DNA from 2 places in the Pseudomonas iranensis genome. Region 1 is predicted to be linked to the other one. Evidence: predicted binding sites of a transcription regulator. Region 1 holds the regulator's gene; the other holds the start of a gene.
The links. The regulator sigma-54, encoded in region 1, starts transcription at its own class of promoters, with help from an activator protein. The targets are predictions, from matches to a motif close to ANTGGCATNNANNTTGCTNT.
Positions count from the first base shown of each region.

Region 2: HU724_RS08185 (flagellar basal body rod protein FlgF) is a predicted target of sigma-54. The motif match lies at 1,136-1,155, and genes of this name have one in related genera.

Region 1 covers NZ_CP077092.1:1,189,067-1,192,477, forward strand. Annotated here, with positions in the region: gene rapZ (RNase adapter RapZ) at 1-198, opposite strand, end outside; gene ptsN (PTS IIA-like nitrogen regulatory protein PtsN) at 201-665, opposite strand; gene hpf (ribosome hibernation-promoting factor, HPF/YfiA family) at 678-986, opposite strand; gene HU724_RS05190 (RNA polymerase factor sigma-54) at 1,060-2,550, opposite strand; gene lptB (LPS export ABC transporter ATP-binding protein) at 2,717-3,411, opposite strand, start outside.
Region 2 covers NZ_CP077092.1:1,847,862-1,851,272, forward strand. Annotated here, with positions in the region: gene HU724_RS08180 (sigma-54-dependent phenylalanine hydroxylase transcriptional regulator PhhR) at 1-864, shown strand, start outside; gene HU724_RS08185 (flagellar basal body rod protein FlgF) at 1,210-1,950, shown strand; gene flgG (flagellar basal-body rod protein FlgG) at 1,996-2,781, shown strand; gene flgH (flagellar basal body L-ring protein FlgH) at 2,833-3,411, shown strand, end outside.

The DNA of each region.
Region 1 (3,411 bases):
GCTGGGCAGGTTGCGTGCATCGATCGACACGGCGACCAGCGGCTGCGCCAGCTCCGTGTGAATCAGCGCACGCTCGGCCAGTTCCGGCAGCAAACCGGCCGGCAGATTGTCGATGCAGTAGTAGCCGTTGTCCTCAAGGACATTCAGGGCGGTACTTTTACCCGAGCCCGAACGGCCACTGACAATGATCAAACGCATGATTAGTGCCCGTTCTGCTCGTCCACTACAACCTGGTACAAGGCTTCGTTGCTCGGAGCGCTGCGCAGTTTTTCGCGCACTTCCTTGCGGTCGAGCATGCTGGCGATCTGGCGCAGTAATTCCAGATGCGCATCGGTCGCGGCTTCCGGGACCAGCAGCACGAACAGCAGGTCCACCGGGGCGCCGTCGATGGCGTCGAAATCGATCGGGGCTTCGAGGTGCAACAGGGCACTCACTGGCCCCGCGCAGCCCTTGAGGCGGCAGTGGGGAATGGCGATGCCGTTGCCAAAACCGGTGGAACCGAGTTTTTCACGGGCGATCAGCGCCTCGAAGACATCCTGCATCGCCAGATCCGGTACTTCGCGGTGGATCAGGTTGGCAATCTGTTCGAGGGCTTTTTTCTTGCTGCCGCCCGGCGCGTTCACTTGGGAACGGCCGGGGGTCAGGATGGTTTCAAGTCGGATCATGGGATAGGGGTGTTAACGACCGGTCGCGCCCTGGAGGAGGCTCTGGGTCTTTTCCTTATGCTTTTTGAGTTGGCGATCCAGCTTGTCGGTGAGTGAGTCGATCGCAGCATACATGTCGGTATCTTCTGCGTTGGCGACCACTTCGCTGCCGGGGATATGCAAGGTGGCTTCGATCTTCTGCTTCAGCTTTTCGACGCACATCGTGACCTGCACGTTGGTGATCTTGTCGAAATGTCGCTCCAGTCGTTGGAGTTTTTCCTCGATGTAGGAACGCAGAGGTTGGGTCACTTCCAGTTGGTGTCCACTGATGTTGACTTGCATACAGCTTCTCCTTCGTTGCCAGTGCATAAAGCGGCAGGCCGAAAAGCCTGCCACTGGAACGCTGTAACGTGGCTTACATCAACCGCTTGCGTTCGCTCGAAGGCGCGATTCCGAGGGATTCGCGGTACTTGGCGACGGTGCGGCGAGCCACCTGAATGCCTTGTGCCTCCAGTAAACCAGCGATCTTGCTGTCACTCAACGGCTTTTTCTGATTTTCCGCAGCGACCAGTTTTTTGATGATCGCGCGGATCGCCGTGGACGAGCATTCGCCGCCTTCGGCGGTGCTGACGTGGCTGGAGAAAAAGTATTTCAGCTCATAAATACCGCGCGGGGTATGCATGAATTTTTGCGTGGTCACCCGGGAAATCGTCGATTCGTGCATGCCGACCGCTTCGGCGATGTCATGCAATACCAACGGCTTCATCGCTTCGTCGCCGTATTCGAGGAAACCGCGCTGATGTTCGACGATCTGCGTGGCCACTTTCATCAGGGTTTCGTTGCGGCTCTGCAGGCTCTTGATGAACCAGCGGGCTTCCTGCAATTGATTACGCATGAAGGTGTTGTCGGCGCTGGTGTCGGCACGCTTCACAAAACCGGCGTATTGGGCGTTGACGCGAAGGCGGGGCACCGATTCCTGGTTCAGCTCGACCAGCCAGCGCTCGTTGTCCTTGCGCACGATCACATCGGGAATGACGTATTCGGCTTCGGTCGACTCGATCTGCGAGCCCGGACGCGGATTGAGACTCTGCACCAGTTCGATGACCTGGCGCAGCTCGTCTTCCTTGAGCTTCATCCGGCGCATCAACTGGCTGTAATCGCGGCTGCCGAGCAGGTCGATGTAATCGGCGACGAGGCGCTTGGCCTCGGCCAACCACGGTGTTTTGGCTGGCAACTGGCGAAGTTGCAGCAGCAGGCATTCGCTGAGGTTGCGGGCGCCGATACCGGCGGGCTCGAATTGCTGGATGCGATGCAGGACGGCTTCGATCTCGTCGAGCTCGATGTCCAGTTCAGGATCGAACGCTTCAAGAATTTCTTCGAGTGTTTCGTCCAGATAGCCCTGATTGTTGATGCAGTCGATCAGGGTGACGGCGATCAGGCGATCGGTGTCGGACATCGGCGCCAGGTTCAGTTGCCAGAGCAGATGGCTCTGCAGGCTCTCGCCGGCGGACGTGCGGGTGGTGAAATCCCACTCATCGTCATCGCTGCTCGGCAGGCTACTGGCGCTGGTCTGGTAGACGTCTTCCCAGGCGGTATCTACTGGCAGTTCGTTGGGGATGCGCTCGTTCCATTCGCCATCCTCGAGGTTGTCCACCGTCGGGGCGGTTTCCTGGTAGGAGGGTTCCTGGATTTCGGCGGGCTTCTGTTCGGCGTTGTCGGCCAGAGGATCGGCGTTGTCGAAGTCGTCGCCTTCTTCCTGGCGCTCGAGCATCGGATTGGATTCCAGAGCCTCCTGGATCTCCTGTTGCAGGTCCAGGGTCGACAATTGGAGCAGGCGGATGGCCTGTTGCAGCTGCGGTGTCATCGTCAGCTGCTGGCCCATTCTCAAGACTAGCGATGGTTTCATGGCAGGGGCTTAACACCTTATTCGCCGGCGCTTTGCGCCATCCACTACAGGGCGCCGAAGCGCCAAACTTAAGCAAATTATATGCCTGAAACTGAAGTGTTTGCCTAGAGCGCTGTAACAATTAAAGCGGATAAATGCGCCTTGAATCGATACAGCGCTGTCGCGCTTACAGGCGGAACTCGTGACCCAGATACACTTCCTTGACCAGATCGTTGGCCAGGATGGTTTCGGCATCACCTTCGGCGATCAGTTGACCGTCGTTGACGATGTAAGCGGTTTCGCAGATATCCAGGGTTTCACGGACGTTGTGGTCGGTGATCAGCACACCGATGCCCTTGGCCTTGAGGTGATGGATGATCTGCTTGATGTCGCCGACCGAGATCGGGTCGACACCGGCGAACGGTTCGTCGAGCAGGATGAATTTCGGCGCAGTGGCCAGGGCACGAGCGATTTCCACCCGGCGGCGCTCACCACCGGACAGGCTCATGCCGAGGTTGTCGCGGATGTGGCTGATGTGGAATTCCTGCAGCAGGCTTTCCAGCTCCTTGCGACGACCGGCCTTGTCGAGCTCCGGGCGTGTCTCGAGGATCGCCATGATGTTGTCGGCGACCGACAGTTTGCGGAAGATCGACGCTTCTTGCGGCAGATAGCCGATACCGGCCTTGGCGCGGCCGTGCATAGGCTGATGGCTGACGTCCAGATCATCGATCAGCACGCGGCCCTGATCCGCCTGCACCAGGCCGACGATCATGTAGAAGCACGTGGTCTTGCCGGCGCCGTTCGGGCCGAGCAAGCCGACGATCTGCCCGCTGTCGATCGACAGGCTGACGTCACGCACGACCTGGCGGCTTTTATAGGCCT
Region 2 (3,411 bases), 660 kb from region 1:
GAAGGCGAAACCGGCACCGGCAAGGAATTGCTGGCGCGCGCCTGCCACCTCGCCAGCCCGCGTGGACAGTCGCCGTTGATGGCACTCAACTGCGCCGGGTTGCCGGAGTCGATGGCCGAGACCGAACTGTTCGGCTACGGCCCCGGCGCTTTCGAAGGTGCTCGCGCTGAGGGCAAGCTTGGCCTGCTGGAGTTGACCGCTGGCGGCACGCTGTTTCTCGATGGCGTCGGCGAGATGAGCCCGCGCTTGCAGGTAAAATTGCTGCGCTTTCTTCAGGACGGTTGCTTCCGTCGCGTCGGCAGTGATGAAGAGGTGTATCTGGACGTGCGGGTGATCTGCGCGACCCAGGTGGACTTGTCCGAATTGTGCGCGCGAGGCGAGTTTCGCCAGGATCTCTATCACCGCTTGAACGTGCTGTCGCTGCACATCCCGCCGCTGCGCGAATGCCTCGACGGTCTGACGCCGCTGGTTGAACACTTTCTCGATCAGGCCAGTCGGCAGATCGGCTGCCCGCTGCCGAAACTGGCCCCGGCGGCGATGGATCGCCTCAGCCATTACCACTGGCCGGGCAACGTGCGGCAGCTGGAGAACGTACTGTTCCAGGCGGTTTCCCTGTGCGACGGCGGCACGGTCAAGGCCGAACATATTCGCCTGCCGGATTACGGCGTGCGTCAGCCGCTTGGCGATTTTTCCCTCGACGGAAGTCTGGACGAGATCGTCGGGCGCTTCGAGAAAGCGGTGCTGGAACGCTTGTATTCCGAGCATCCGAGCAGTCGGCAGTTGGGCAAGCGGCTGGGTGTTTCGCACACGACGATTGCCAACAAGTTGCGTGAGTATGAGGTTGGCAAAACCTCCGAAAGCTAAATAGAGCCTTTGTGGCGAGGGGATTTATCCCCGATGGGCGGCGAAGCCGCCCCGCTTTTCCTTCCCAGCGACCTCATTTGCAGGCTTGGCGACTGCTGCGCAGCCGAACGGGGATAAATCCCCTCGCCACAGGATCGCCATCCCCCCGCTGAACTGAGGATTGCCACCAACCGGCATGACACCGCCGGTTTTTCGTCTTCCACCCATTTCAAATTCCCCCTCCGATCCCCTCAAGTCCCCTGTTTACCGGGCCTTCGCCCGCCAATAAAAAGTTGGTCTGCAAATTGCTTATGGCTGAGCAGTACAGCGGTGGGCGGCAAACGTCCGGCATGCAGAGGAAACACAGTGGACAAGTACCTTTATGTGGCAATGACCGGCGCCAGCCAGAACGCACTGGCGCAGCGGGCGCATGCCAACAACCTGGCGAACATCTCCACCAACGGCTTCCAGCGCGACCTCGAGCAGGCGCGTTCGATGCCGGTGTTCGGTGACAGCTTTCCGGCGCGCGCGTTTGCCATGAGCGAACGTCCCGCCACCGACTTCACGCCGGGCTCACTGGTGCAGACCGGCCGTGAACTCGACGTCGCGGTATCCGGCAACGGTTTCATCGCCGTGCAAAACCCCGGCGGCGGCGAAAGCTACGTGCGTACCGGCAGTCTCAACATCGACGCCCTCGGCGTATTGCGCGCCGGCAACGGCATGCCGGTGATCGGTAATGGCGGCCCGATCGCCGTGCCGCCCGAGCAGCAGGTCGAAGTCGGCGAAGACGGCACCATCAGCATTCGCGCAATGGGCGAAGGCCCCCGCGTCATGGCCGAAGTCGACCGGATCAAACTGGTCAACCCGGACATCAAGAACATGAACAAAGGTCTCGACGGTTCGATTTACACCAAGGACGGTCAGCCGGCGCAAGCCGACGCCAACGTCAAACTGGTCTCGGGTTTCCTCGAGTCGAGCAACGTCAATGCCGTGGAAGAAATGACTTCGGTGCTGGCCCTGGCCAAGCAGTTCGAGTTGCACGTCAAGATGATGAACACCGCCAAAGACGACGACCAGGCCATGGCTCGGGTCTTGCAGATCAGCTAATTATCAGAACGTCGCGCCGTAAAACAGGCGCACGAGGAGAATCGAATGCTTCCGGCTCTATGGGTTGCCAAAACCGGTCTGTCCGCCCAGGACACCAACCTGACCACCATTTCCAACAACCTGGCGAACGTCTCGACCACGGGTTTCAAACGTGACCGTGCCGAGTTCCAGGACCTGCTCTATCAGATCAAGCGTCAGCCAGGCGCCCAGTCGACCCAGGACAGCGAACTGCCGTCGGGTCTGCAAGTGGGTACCGGTGTGCGCATTGTCGGCACCCAGAAAAACTTCACCGCCGGCAGCCTGCAAACCACCGAGCAGCCGCTGGACATGGCCATCGACGGTCGCGGTTTCTTCCAGATCCTGCAGCCGGACGGCACCACGTCCTACACCCGTGACGGTACTTTCCACCTCGACTCCAATGGCCAGATCGTCAACGCCAGCGGTTTCGCACTGGAGCCGGCGATCATCATCCCGAACGATGCGCAGACCTTCACCGTCGGCCGTGACGGCACCGTGTCGATCACCATCGCCGGCAACCCGGCCTCGCAAGTGATCGGCAACCTGCAGACCGCCGACTTCATCAACCCGGCCGGCCTGCAAGCCGTGGGCAACAACCTGTTCCTGGAAACCGCGGCTTCCGGCGCGCCACAGATCGGCACCCCGGGCCTGAACGGTTTCGGTACCACGCTGCAGAACACTCTGGAAACCTCGAACGTCAGCACCGTTGAAGAGATGGTCAACATGATCACCACTCAACGCGCCTACGAGATGAACTCCAAGGTGATCTCCACCGCCGACCAGATGCTCTCGTTCGTAACGCAGAATCTGTAATCCAGTCTTTGGGGCGGCCTGAGGTCGCCAGCAACACCGTGAGGTAGGGTCATGAAGCGCTTTGTATCTGTTCTGGCATTGAGTGGGGTCGTCTCGCTCGCGGGCTGCGTCGCCCCGACGCCCAAGCCCAATGACCCTTACTACGCCCCGGTGTTGCCGCGCACACCGTTGCCGGCGGCGGCCAACAATGGCTCGATCTATCAGGCCGGCTTCGAGCAGAACCTGTACAGCGACCGCAAGGCGTTCCGGGTCGGTGACATCATCACCATCACCCTGAACGAGCGCACGCAGGCAAGCAAGAACGCTAACTCGCAGATGGACAAGAACAGCGATAACTCGATCGGCCTGACTTCGTTGTTCGGCTCCAGCCTGACCACCAACAACCCGATTGGTGGTGGTGACCTGAGCCTCAACGCCGGCTACAGCGCCGACCGTTCGACCAAGGGTGACGCCAAGTCCGGGCAGAGCAACAGCCTGACCGGTTCGATCACCGTGACCGTCGCCGACGTGCTGCCCAACGGCATCATCGCCGTGCGTGGCGAGAAGTGGCTGACGCTCAACACCGGTGACGAACTGGTGCGCATCGCCGGCATGGTCCGCGCCGACGACATCGCGACCGACAACACCGTG